DNA from 4 places in the Staphylococcus muscae genome. Region 3 is predicted to be linked to each of the others. Evidence: predicted binding sites of a transcription regulator. Region 3 holds the regulator's gene; each other region holds the start of a gene.
What was found. The regulator Rex, encoded in region 3, represses fermentation and respiration genes when NADH is low (regulators of the CRP and FNR family bind a similar motif). The targets are predictions, from matches to a motif close to TTGTGAAATATTTCACAA.
Positions count from the first base shown of each region.

Region 1: a site for Rex is predicted at 1,557-1,574, ahead of C7J88_RS06125 (nitrate/nitrite transporter). Genes of this name have one in related genera too.
Region 2: a site for Rex is predicted at 986-1,003, ahead of C7J88_RS05775 (formate/nitrite transporter family protein). Genes of this name have one in related genera too.
Region 4: a site for Rex is predicted at 1,081-1,098, ahead of qoxA (cytochrome aa3 quinol oxidase subunit II). Genes of this name have one in related genera too.

Region 1 is NZ_CP027848.1:1,209,432-1,212,757, forward strand. It holds gene C7J88_RS06120 (M20/M25/M40 family metallo-hydrolase) at 1-233, shown strand, start outside; gene C7J88_RS06125 (nitrate/nitrite transporter) at 293-1,459, opposite strand; gene C7J88_RS06130 (trypsin-like serine peptidase) at 2,062-3,326, shown strand, end outside.
Region 2 is NZ_CP027848.1:1,139,243-1,142,568, forward strand. It holds gene C7J88_RS05770 (amino acid permease) at 1-578, opposite strand, end outside; gene C7J88_RS05775 (formate/nitrite transporter family protein) at 1,060-1,914, shown strand; gene C7J88_RS05780 (hypothetical protein) at 1,968-2,300, shown strand; gene C7J88_RS10545 (hypothetical protein) at 2,302-2,478, shown strand; gene C7J88_RS05785 (hypothetical protein) at 2,538-2,717, opposite strand; gene C7J88_RS05790 (HAD family hydrolase) at 2,714-3,326, opposite strand, start outside.
Region 3 is NZ_CP027848.1:908,425-911,750, reverse strand. It holds gene abc-f (ribosomal protection-like ABC-F family protein) at 1-813, opposite strand, end outside; gene C7J88_RS04515 (redox-sensing transcriptional repressor Rex) at 968-1,618, shown strand; gene C7J88_RS04510 (YeeE/YedE family protein) at 1,896-2,978, shown strand; gene C7J88_RS04505 (sulfurtransferase TusA family protein) at 3,003-3,227, shown strand.
Region 4 is NZ_CP027848.1:33,507-36,832, reverse strand. It holds gene qoxA (cytochrome aa3 quinol oxidase subunit II) at 1-914, opposite strand, end outside; gene C7J88_RS00170 (immunoglobulin-like domain-containing protein) at 1,357-1,686, opposite strand; gene C7J88_RS00165 (globin domain-containing protein) at 1,889-3,034, shown strand.

The DNA.
Region 1 (3,326 bases), 300 kb from region 3:
CTTCACCAAACGGAGCAGGGTTTGAAGCTTATGAGAATAATACACCTGTTTTCAATAATACTTATTCTATCCCATTCCAAGCGATCAAAAATATTCAAGCCCCTCTTATGAATTGCGGTCCTATTGGCAAAGATGCGCACAAAGTCACTGAACGTATTCATAAAAAAAGTGCTTTTGAAGAATTACCAGTCGTCTTATCGACTATAATACAAAAACACTTTTTAAACACATAAATAACAAAAGACACTGTATTTACCGTAATTGATAAATACAGTGTCTTTTATTTAAATAATTATTGAACACCTGCTGTTTTTTCGCGTTTTGCTAAGTTAAACATTGTTAACAATGCAACAACACCGAAAATAGCAAGTAGAATGAATGCTAAGTTACTGCTACCTGTCATTGAAGTGACTGCAGAGATAACAAGTGGTGGGAAGAAACCACCAAGACCACCCATCATTGATACGATACCGTTTGCAACACCCGCTTCTTTTGAGAAATAGTGTGGTACAAGTTTGAAGATAAGACCGTTACCGATACCCGCACAAACACTTACTGTTAAACAACCCACTGTGAATAAGAAGATACCGTCAGATAAACCAATGATTAATGCACCTACAATCATAATTGAGAAGAATGCTTTTAACATTGTTACCGCATCAAATTTATCCCCTAACATACCACCGATAGGACGAAGTAATGTTGCGATAGCGATGAATACACCCGTACGAATACCTGCGTCTACTTTGTCTACACCGAAGTGTTCAACTAAGAAGTTCGGTAAGAAAAGACCGAATGCTACGAACGCGCCGAATGTGATGAAGTACCAGAAACTTAAGTAGTACAATTTGTAGTTTTTCAATAGAATACGTGATTGCTCTACTAAAGGTACTTTTACTTTAGGTTCGTTACCGTCACCTAAGAAGAACATGATAAGTGCAAATACAACCATAACTGCTAAATAGCTCATTACTGTGTTTTGCCAACCGATAATTCCTGCGATTGGTGGTGCTAAGAATGCTGATACAGCTGTACCTAAGTTACCCATACCGTAAATACCATTTGCAAGACCGACTTTATCTTTTGCGAAGTATTTAGGAATTGATGTAACACCTACTGAGAAGATCGCGCCCCCTACACCTAGGAAGAAACCTGCGAACATTAAGTTACCTGGTGTTGATGCTTGGCTCAATAAGAAAATTGGGACAAGTAATACAACGAAACTTGTAAAGAATACCCATTTCGCACCAACGATATTTGTTAAGTAACCGAATGGCACACGTAATACTGAACCTAAAATAACAGGGATAGCTAAAATGATTGATAATTGACCGCTTGTAATTTCAATATCTTGGGAAATAAATGGCATTAATGGTGCAATGATTGTCCATGCCATAAACCCAGCAACTAAACTGAGCGTTTGAAGCCCTAACTGCAAACCAGCTTTTGACTTATCCATAATTGATTCACCTTTTTCTTTAATAGATCTCTTGTATCAAAAAGGGTTATGATGCTATTAACTTTTGATACGCTTGTTCACTTTCAGTGTAACGTTATTGTGAAATACATAACATAAGGACTTCCCCTATACTCTTGCAGGGGTATCCCCTAACACAAAACAGACACATCTAAAAAGCATATCACTGCACTGTTAAATCCTTTTTAAAATGTCACTTAAACACACTTTAACCAACATCTATTCCATCCATCTCACAAATTATTAAAACGACATTACACTATTGTAATAAAACAATCGTTCACCAATAGCCTCTTGTGCATAAGCATAAAGATAACCCTACTGAACATGCAATAGAATCAATAGTTATTTATTGAAATCTTAAATAATATATCACTAAAACCTATGAAAACAATACTTTCAACTATACTCCCAGTTATTTCTTCTCTTGTTCTCACATTTAACCCAAATGAATTTTTCGTAAAAATAATTTTCTACACACAAAAGCTATTTTACAAAAAGATTTACCCCTTAGATGAAAAGTATTATTTTATTGTTATCAAATCACTAATAGAGAAATGAGTGATGTCAGAAAGGAGTCATACATGCTAAGAAAAGGATTTGTCACATTCGCATTAAGTATACTTGCAATAACTTACTTGTTTGGCAATGCAGATACACTATCTGCACAAAATGATGATGTTTTGAAAGCCACCGATGCTACTGAAGCTCCCACACCAACAAACTATGATATTCCACAAGAAGGATTAAAAGCCATACAGAATAATTCTTCTCTCTTTAATGAAAAAATAATTGGGAAAGATACTAGAACTGTTGTAAAAGACTATCTTAAAAACCCTTATAAAAAAATTGTACTTTTAGATATAAAATTCAAAAATAATACTGGTACTGGTACTGGAGCAATGATTAATAAGAATACAGTATTGACTGCTGCACATAATGTTTACTCTTCAGAACTAGGAGGATTTGCAAAAAATATAACAGTTTATGCAGGTCTATCAAAATCAAAACTGCCAATAGGGCAAGCTCATGTCACTCAAAAATTTCTCCAAAAAGAATGGGAGACTACTGGTTTACCCAAGTACGATTTCGCTATTCTGAAATTAGACAATAATTTAGGATGCAAAACTGGTTATTTTTCCTTTTCACAAGATCTTTCTCTCAATCAAACACTTCAAATTGCTGGATATCCAGGAGACAAGGGATCTATCACTCAATATTCAGGAAAAGGTACTTTGCTTAGTTTTACAAATGATAATTTATTTTATGATGTAGACACATATAATGGCGAGAGTGGCAGTCCAATTTTAAATGACAAAAACTTAATAATAGGTATCCATACTAATGGATTTTCCAACTACAATTATGGGACACGAATAAACAAAGAGAAGTTAGCTCTTATCAAGAAGTGGAGTGCCGATCCAAAGCCTATCAAATATAACAAAAACATTACGATCACCAAATCTAACATAAAAATATGGAAAGATTTAAATCTGTACACACGTCGCTCCAATAAAGATGTGAAGTTAGGTAAGGTCTATCAAGCTAAAAATATTTACACACATTTAAACGGTCATAAATATCTTTCTTTATTTGACAATCACAATCATTTAATAGGTTACGTAGACAAAGTAGATACAAAAGATTTAATTGCGACAAAAATAAATAAGACCGTTAAGATTGTTTCGAAAAAAGACATCATCTGGGGAGATTTTTTCTGGTCTAGAAAAATTGCGCCAACAAGCAAATACTACAACAAAACTTTCAAAGCAAAAGGTCTCTATACGCTTGGAAACAAAAAGAAATATTACACTTTATACAATAATAAAAACAAATGGGTCGGCTATAT
Region 2 (3,326 bases), 230 kb from region 3:
AAGAAACCACCGTGCTCTGTTAAGTTACTCAATCCAATTGGTACGCCCCCGTTACCAATTCCGAAGAAGATCAGACCAAAACCTGCAATAATCATCAAAATAATTGTGACAATCTTAATCATCGCAAACCAAAATTCGAACTCACCGAAAGCTTTAACTGATATCGCATTAGCTGCAGTTAAAATGACGATAACAATGACTCCCGGAATCCATGTTGGTAACTCTGGCCACCAGAACTTCATGTATTCACCGACAGCAATAACTTCAGACATCCCTACGACAATCCATTGAAAGATGTTCGCCCAAGCAGTCACGTAACCTGCAACCGGATGTAAGTAATCTGTTGCATAGTTCGCAAATGAACCTGTCGTTGGATATAAATACACCATCTCACCCATCGCACGCATGACTAAGAATAAGAAGAGCCCAGCCAATAAATATGCGAAAATAACAGATGGTCCCGTCCAAGCAATTGTACTTGATGCCCCCATGAACAAGCCAACACCGATTGTGCCCCCAAGCGCAATCATTTGAATTTGACGAGAGCTCAGCCCTCTTTGTAATTGATTATCTTCCATGACAATCCACCATCTCCTTGAAACCCCTAATTTTCAAAAGCATGTAAACTTTTTCTTCGTTATTATACTATATTTCACTAATGTTTAAAGTAGATTTTTCACTTCACACTTTTTGGCTTAGCTGTGAACTTTTTATTGTCATATTCAAAAACAACGTACATGATATGTCACACCCACTTTATATTGAATAAACACTTCAAGATAGATGGTAACAAAACCTCAAAAGTACTGATATAACAGTATTTAATCATTTTCTTCAAAAAGAAAACGATTCTGAATGCCATTTTAATAAGCGAGACGATTTATTTATTCCACCATCACTTTATATGATTTGCAAAATCTATTATCAGAATTATTATTCATCTGCACATAAAATTGCAAATGTCATCTTATCGACACAAAACGTTATGTGAACACATTCACATTATCGGTTTAAAGCGTTATACTAGATTCTATTACACAACGAAAGGAAATTTGTCGTATGAATGATACGAATATTAAATGGGATACGATTTTTTACGGTCGTAAATGGGTTTCAAATATTATCGAAACCATTCAAAAAAAGGATGTCTTGCACAGTTTCTACATGAAGCGTTACTTGATGCGTGCGATGATGGCAGGTTTTATTATTAGCATCATCTCTGTATTTGTTTTAATGGTTAAAACAACGTTTGCACCTGATGTACCTCTTGGCGTCGTCAATATGATTGGCTCGATCACATTCAGCTTTGCACTCGTATTAATCTTATTCACCAACTCCGAACTGCTCACCAGTAATTTCATGTACTTTACAGTAGGACTTTATTATCACCTTATCCAACCTCTCCGTGTATTAAAGATTTTTATGCTCTGCTTCTTCGGTAATATTGCAGGCGCATTCATCTTTTTTGCCATATTACGTGTCAGTGATGTCATGTCACCAGAAATGGTTGCCTTGTTGGATCAGATGATACACTCGAAAGCCGAAGTATACAATTTTCAAAACATACTTGTGCGTGCGATTTTTGCAAACTTCTTCATCAATATTGCACTTGTGATTGCTATGCAAATCGATGATGTTTTAGCAAAAATGTTTGTCATGATGTTCGGTGTAACAATCTTTGCATTTATGGGATTTGAGCACGTTGTTTATAATGCCACTTTGTTCGTCGGTCAATTATTTTATGATTTTTCTGCTGTTCATGCGCTCGGTATGTTAAAAAATATTGTAGCTGCATTTATCGGTAACTATATCGGTGGTGGTCTTATTATTGGTTTATTCTATGCTTACTTGAATGATCACGGGCAGTTTGAAACGATTAAAAAAGCGAACAAATCACAACAGCTCACTAAGTAGTTTGTAGATGTCTATGGTATACTGACTGTACAAATTTTTTGATGGAGGTTCACATGAAACGCACACAGAAAGCTGTCGTTATTTCATTGTTTCTTGGCATCATCTTTTTTACAGTCAATTTTATGTCACATACAGCATCAACACCAACAATTATTTTCAAGTCATTACTCGTTGCACTAACATTCGGTGTGCTCTACATGCTGACTTTCACACTGCTCGACTCTGAAAAACACCGTATACAGTATGGTGTGCCATTAATCATCGGTGTAGCATCAGGTGCATTAATCGGCACAAAACTAGGTGAACCTATTATTTGTACACTGATTGGTATTGGGATTGCTGTAATCGTCGGTTACATTTACGGTCGAATAAAAGGAGTGCGGTAAGATGTATACACTTGGTATGATTGCAATTGTACTATTACTCGTTGGTTCAATTCCCAATATATACATGTATAATAAAGAATTAAAAGAAGGCAATGCCAATCCACGTATGAAACTACTCATTGGCATTGATGCGATACTTATCATTTTGATTCTGGCAGCCATCTTCTTATTGAGATAACGTTATAACCCCCGCTCATACATCTGCAATGTCATTGCTTGTATGAACGGGGGTTTTTATTATAGGAAAAAGCGATATAAAATAACCATACCAATCGCATAAATAATGAGTCCAACAACACATGACAACACGTGTATACGCATTGGGATATGTCGTTGCCTTCTCGGTGCGATGACTAAATTACCAGCAATAAAACATAATGGAATAACAATAAAAAACATGAGCTGTTCAAAATTCATCGCTTTCTCCCTTCAAAATAACGTTCAATTAACGTTGATAAATCTGTATCTTTATCTGTTAATGGCAAATGGCTGAAGTCACTGATTTCTGTCATCTGATTTGTATTGACAATCACATCGAGCCCAGCACGTATTGCCGCAGTAGCACCTCTTACTGAATCTTCAATTGCTAAACAATACGCAGGGTTATGATTCAATGATTGAACTGCTGTTAAATACAAATCTGGTTCTGGTTTTACCTCTTCCACATCTTCTCTACCAACAACGACAGAAATATAGTCATTCAAACCAAGTGCTTCAATCGTCGGTAAAATTTTTTGACGCACACTACTTGTCGCAATCGCCATCGGAATATGACGTTGTTTCAATTGTTGCATCAGTTTTTCTATACCTGGTCTCAATGATAAATACTTGGCACCTTCATGATGTTCACGATACAGTTTTTCAACCTTCTCTTCGCCTAATAAGTTAATAATATGATTATGTAATTCTAGTGCACGGCCTCCAATATTGGCACGATAAAAAGCCAATGTCACTGGTTCATGACCTTCCGCCACTAAGTGTTGGTTAATGACATCATACAAATGTTGTTCTGTATCAATAACCGTT
Region 3 (3,326 bases):
ATCTTGTTGTCGCTCATATTCTGCGAGTCGCTTTTGATAGTATTGATCACGTTGGGTAATAAATTTACCATAGTTACCCACATAGTGCTTCACTTCACCTAAAGAGACATCATATATTTGTGTGACAATTTTATCTAGAAAGTAACGATCGTGTGAGATAATGACGATAGCACCTTTGAAAAACTTTAAATAGTCTTCCAACCATGCGGTCGTTTCCATATCGAGATGGTTTGTTGGCTCATCAAGTAACAATAAATCTGGTTCACGCAACAACATCTGTGCGAGTGAAAGGCGTGTTTTTTGTCCACCACTGAAGTCATTTACAGGGCGATGATAGTCGTTTTCCGTAAAATGCAGCCCGTTTAAAACAGTCTTTATTTTACGTTCATAATCATAGCCGCCTTGCTTTTCAAACTCGTTCGATATACTTTCGTAACGCTTCATATGTTCTTGATAAGCATCCGAATCATAGCGATCTGCGTGTCGAGCGAGCCAATCCGTTTCTTCTTGCATCTTGTCACCGAGTTGCTTAAGATGTTTAAATGGTTGTAACATCTCTTCAAACACAGTTTTTTGAGTGTTGAGTGTCATTTGCTGTGTCAGATAACCCATTTTTAAGTTTTTAATCTTTGAGATATGACCCTCTTCGTATGCTTCAACACCTGCAATGATCTTCATTAAAGTGGATTTTCCTGCTCCGTTACGACCAACAATGCCAATGCGTTCACCGGTTTTCACTTCAAAGTTGACACCATCAAAAATTGTTTCGCCATCAAAGGACTTTGAAATCTGACTGAGTTGCATTAATATCATGTGGGATGCTCCTTTCATTAACATATATTGTACAACAAAAATATACCCATCAAAATGTAAATGTTTCTTTCTGAGTGAAAGTCAGTTATAATTATAGTGTTGTGCTGTGAAATGTATCACATATGTTTTAGAAATATTTTTGGAGGATTGTGAAATGGCTAAAGAAACGGTGAAAATTCCAAGAGCGACCTTAAAACGCCTACCTTTGTATTATCGGTTTGTAAACACGTTAAAGGCGAAAGGTGAAAATCGCGTCAATTCTAAAGCAATTAGCGAAGGATTAAATATCGATTCTGCAACGATTCGACGTGACTTCTCTTATTTTGGCGAGCTTGGCAAAAAAGGATACGGCTATAACATTGACAACCTTCTAGACTTTTTCAAATCAGAATTAAGTGACTCTGAAGAGATTCACATCGGCATTGTAGGTGTCGGGAATCTCGGACACGCATTGATTACTTACAACTTCTCCATCCACGATGATATGACAATTACAGAAGCATTTGATATACGTCCAGAAGTGATTGGTGAAACAATCGGTAATGTCCTTGTTAAACCAATGTCAGATATGACAGAAATTATTAAGAAGGAAAAACTTGAAGTGGTGATTATTGCAACACCGGAATCTGCAGCACAAGCGGTTACAGATCAACTTGTTGAAGCAGGCATTAAAGGTATTCTTAACTTCACGCCAAAGCGAGTACAAGTGCCGCAATCGGTACAAGTTCATCAAATTGATCTTGGTGTAGAACTTCAATCATTACTCTTTTTTATGAAAAATTACAATTCAACATTACAAGCATAATACATTCGACATAGATTATTGAATATGTAAGAAAATAAGTCATCAAAATTCAACGTTTGAATTTTGATGTTTTTTTATGTTGATTTCTCAAAATAGTGTAGAAACTGGTTTTGAAGCTGAGATGTTTTACAGAAAAATAATCTTTAAAAATGTTGCGGATTATTCACCCCTATACAAGAAAGGGACAGATTTATGAAATTTTATACTAACCCTTGCATTATGAAATAACATTCTATATAATTCAGATAATGTTAATCGGATATAGGAGGTTGGTAAAATGATTTGGACTATTTTCAGTGGTTTAATCGTTGGAGCATTGCTAGGATTTGTGATGCAACGTACAAGATTCTGTTTGACAGGTGGATTCCGCGATATGTACGTTCAAAAGAATAACAAGATGTTCTATGCATTACTTGTTGCAATTACAATTCAAGCAATTGGCATTTTCGGACTACAAGCAGCTGGTTTCATTACGATCGATAACGGAACATTTCCTATTGTTGGTACAATTATTGGTTCGTTCATCTTCGGTGTCGGCATTATCTTAGCAGGCGGCTGTGCAACCGGAACGTATTATCGTGCAGGTGAAGGGCTTATCGGAAGTTGGATCGCACTCGGATTTTATGCACTTTTTGCAGCTATTTCAAAATTTGGTATTTTAGCACCGATCAACAAACGTTTACAAAGTTATACAGTTGCAAATGCAGATATGTCTGTCTCAACAGGTGTGCCATATTGGGTATGGCTCGTACTTTTAGTGGGTATTACAACATTTTTCGTTGTAAAAACGTTACGTAAACCAAAACCAACCATTGCAGTTCCGAGATTAAAGCAACGTTACACAGGGATTAGACACATATTGTTCGAACGTCGTTATCATCCTTTCGTTGCAGCGATTGCAGTCGGCTTGATTGCAATGATTGCATGGCCAATGAGCATTTCGACTGGACGTGAAGGTGGATTAGGGATTACGACACCATCTGCACATATCGTTCAATTTTTAACAACAGGTAATGTTACTGTATTGGATTGGGGTGTTTTCCTCGTACTCGGTATTTTAGTGGGTTCATATATTGCAGCGAAAGGTTCGCACGAATTTAAATGGCGCTTGCCAGACATTAAAACCATTCGTAATAGTGCATTAGGTGGTACATTTATGGGCTTTGGTGCAGCCGTAGCAGGTGGCTGTTCAATTGGTAACGGTCTTGTTGCAACAGCCGCATTATCTTGGCAAGGATGGATTGCATTAGCATCAATGATTCTAGGTACGTGGTTTATGAGTTACTTCTTGTTTGTCAAACCATTACGTGCAGCACGCCGACAAACACAAAGTGTAAAAGCGCAATCAGTGAATGCATAATATAGAAATAAAGGAGATAATATCATGGTATATGAACTTGGTACAGTTGGAATGGTATGCCCGTTCCCTTTAATAGAAGCACAGAAAAAGATGGAAGAACTTGCAATTGGTGATGAGTTGAAGATTGATTTTGACTGCACGCAAGCAACAGAGTCAATCCCAAACTGGGCAGCAGAGCAAAACTATCCCATTACGAATTATGAGCAACTCGGTGATGCGTCATGGACAATCACTGTTCAAAAAGCATAATGTTATAGAAAAGTGAGAGACTGATTCATGTGTCAGTCTCTTTTTTATACGCACTATCGTGAAGTCCTTCCTAATTGTGAAGACTTGTCACAACTATAA
Region 4 (3,326 bases), 870 kb from region 3:
CGTGCTGGTTTGTTTGGTTCGCTTAAAACACCTGTTGTTTGATCATGTGTGAAGTTTAAGTCCTTCTGAACAAAGTTAAAGCGTTTATATGCATGGAAGATGTATTCCGGATCTGCAGCCGGATCAACGAATGCCATGTGCGTACCGCTGAATGTTAACTGTTCATTTTTTGTGATAGGTAAAAGTTGTTTGTCGAAAGTATCTTGATCGATGACTTTCTGTGATTGCGCTTTTTTCACCCATTCATCATATTTTTCTTGACTTACTGCATTAACTTGGAAAGTATGACGTGAGAAACCTTCACCATTGAAGTTTGAGTTACGTCCACGATAAGTACCTTCCTCATCTGCTTGCATTGTCCATTCCATTGTCATTCCAGTCATCGCATATTTTTGACCGTGAAGTTGTGGAATCCAGAAACTTGTCATTGTGTCCATCGCTTGAAGCTTGAACGTAATTGGACGATTTGTTGGAATTGTTAAATGGTTCACTGTTTCAATTTTTTCATCAGGATATGCGAAGAACCATTTGTAACCGCCACTGACTGCGTAGACAACGATTGGGTCGTCTTCAGCTTTAGGCGGCTCCTCAAAATCGTAAAGTGATTTAACAGTAGGAATCATTAATGCAATTAAAATAAACACAGGAATGATAAACCAAACTGTTTCAAGAATTGCGTTGTGGTGTACTTTACCTGATTCTGTTGTTTTCGTATAACGGTATTTCCAAGTGAAAACAGCAAAAAGGATACATACAACCGCAACAATGCCAACCATGAAGATAATTGAGTAGATAATCAAAAATCTCAATTCACTTGCTTGTGGCCCTTTTGGGTTTAAGACTTCCATATTAGAACAACCTGTTAATAAAAACAGTGTTCCAAACGTTAGAAGCAAAGACTTTAATTTTGACACTTTTTTAACCTCCTAATTGTACTATTGTAGGGCTTATACCAATTTTAAAATAATATGTAATATTTACAAGAGGCTTTTTGTTATTTTGGCAAATAAAAAAACGTGATAACCTTGCCAATCTAGGCGTGGCACGGGATGAGAGCACCTCAAAAAATATGTGTACATTTTGTGAAATGGCTTAAAACGTAGAAAATCAATTGAAATGTGAGTAGATATAAGCGGGGCAAGGTTTGGAAACGCTTTCTAAATGTTTGTAATTGAAAATGTTTATCATTAAAAGAAGGGTATTTGTCATATAGATATAGGGAATTTGCTAATAGCTTACATTTTCTCTCATTTGTAAAATGAACATGTGCTATCAAGTGAGATATTATAAAAAGAAAAAGACTTGTCGATGTAAGCGCTTATATTACGCTGACGACGACTAGCCTTTTCATCTCACCTATTGCGGTGCATCAACAACTTGTATGACACGAGAAGATGTTTCAATGGCACCATCAGAGTCAATGACTTGGTACTCCAGTTGGTACGTCCCTGCTTTTGACGTATCAAAATGACCATTGACCTTGATTTTATCAGTCAAATCACCGTCTTCTTTATCGTATGCAGTTACACCAGCTAATGGGTTGTATGTTTTACCCACTTCAACAATAGCATCTTCTGTTCCTTTAATAGAAGGGATGGTGTTAGAAGTTGCTTCTACGCTGAGATTAGGTGTGACTAGTGTTGCTGAAACACCAATAGCTGATAACGATTGAAGTAATTTGTTCATATTTGGTGTGGTCCTCCATTCTGTATGTACTGTCACAGACTATTATACATTTTTTTGGACAAGATGGAATCCTACTATGGACTTACATGTTTTATTTTTGTGAACACTTGTTATCTCACTCGCTATTGCATGCGTTTTTATTTACGCATACAGATAGTTAGTGAATAATATAAAGAGTAAATACCTTTAAGGAGTGATTGTTGTGTTAACACAAGAAGAAAAAGGGATTATTTTAGAAACAGTTCCCGTATTAAAAGAAAAAGGTACGGAAATCACATCACGATTCTACAATAGAATGTTCAGTCAACATCCTGAACTACGCAATATGTTTAACCAAACAAACCAGAAAAAAGGTTTTCAATCAACAGCTTTAGCGCAATCTGTACTTGCTGCTGCAATGAATATTGAAGACTTTACACCAATTGTGCCAATCGTCAAAGAAATTGGATACAAACACTGCGCATTAGATGTACGCGAAGAACACTACCCTATCGTTGGTGAAAACCTATTAGCTGCAATCCAAGACGTAGTTGGTGTGGATGAAAACCACCCAATCATCAAAACTTGGGCAAAAGCATACGGTGTGATCGCAGACGCATTTATTTCAATTGAAAAAGACATCTATGCAGGAATGGCTTGGGAAGGTTTCAAACCTTTCAAAATCGAAAAAATTGAAGAAGTCACACACAACATCAAAGCTTTCACTGTTGTATCAAGTGATCAAGACTTAAGCCAATTTGTCCCTGGTCAATATATTACAGTTGATGTTGAAAGCGAAAAGTTACCTTACCGTGCAAAACGTCACTACTCAATCGTTGACGGTGGTAAAGACTTCATTACATTCGGTGTACGCCGTGAAGTGAGTGAAGGTCATGAAGGTGAAGTTTCTACAATTTTACATGACGAGTTCAAAGAAGGCGACATGATTAACTTATCTGCACCTGTGGGTGGTTTCCAAGTACACAACGCAGAAAAACCACAATTATTCTTAGGTTCTGGCGTTGGGGTAACACCATTAGTATCTATGTACCGTCATGCTGCACAACAAGGTGCAAATGCAAAATTCATCAATGTTGCTGGTTCAGAACAAGACGTTGCGTTCAAAGCTGAGCTTGATAAGATTACTGAAGAAGCAAAAGATGCGAAGTTACACACACACTTACGTGATCAAGAAGGTTACTTAAAAGCTGCAGAGCTTAAAGATTATTTAACAGATGATACAGAAGTATACATCTGTGGTGGTACGCCATTCTTACAATCTATGATTCAAGAGTTACAAGAATTAGGTGTAGATGAAAACAGAATCCACTTCGAAACATTTGTACCACGTTTAAGTGTTGCTATTTAATATTTGTACAAAAATGGTTGCGATCATATCGCAACCATTTTTTTGATTTGATATAAAAAAGGATGTCCATCTTTTGTGGTGGGCAGATAATTAAAAGTAACTAATTTTATATTTAACTTAATCATAACACGTAGTAATCACTACATTCATTTAAGCGTACAGTTATTCATTAATTGTACGCTTTTTGAGTACTATCATTTCTTTAATACTCACTTGCCAAGGCGCCTCACTTCAACTAATTTTGGCTTTATTGAATAAGTGAAGCCAAAATGGATTTTCAGTTCGGCTTGTT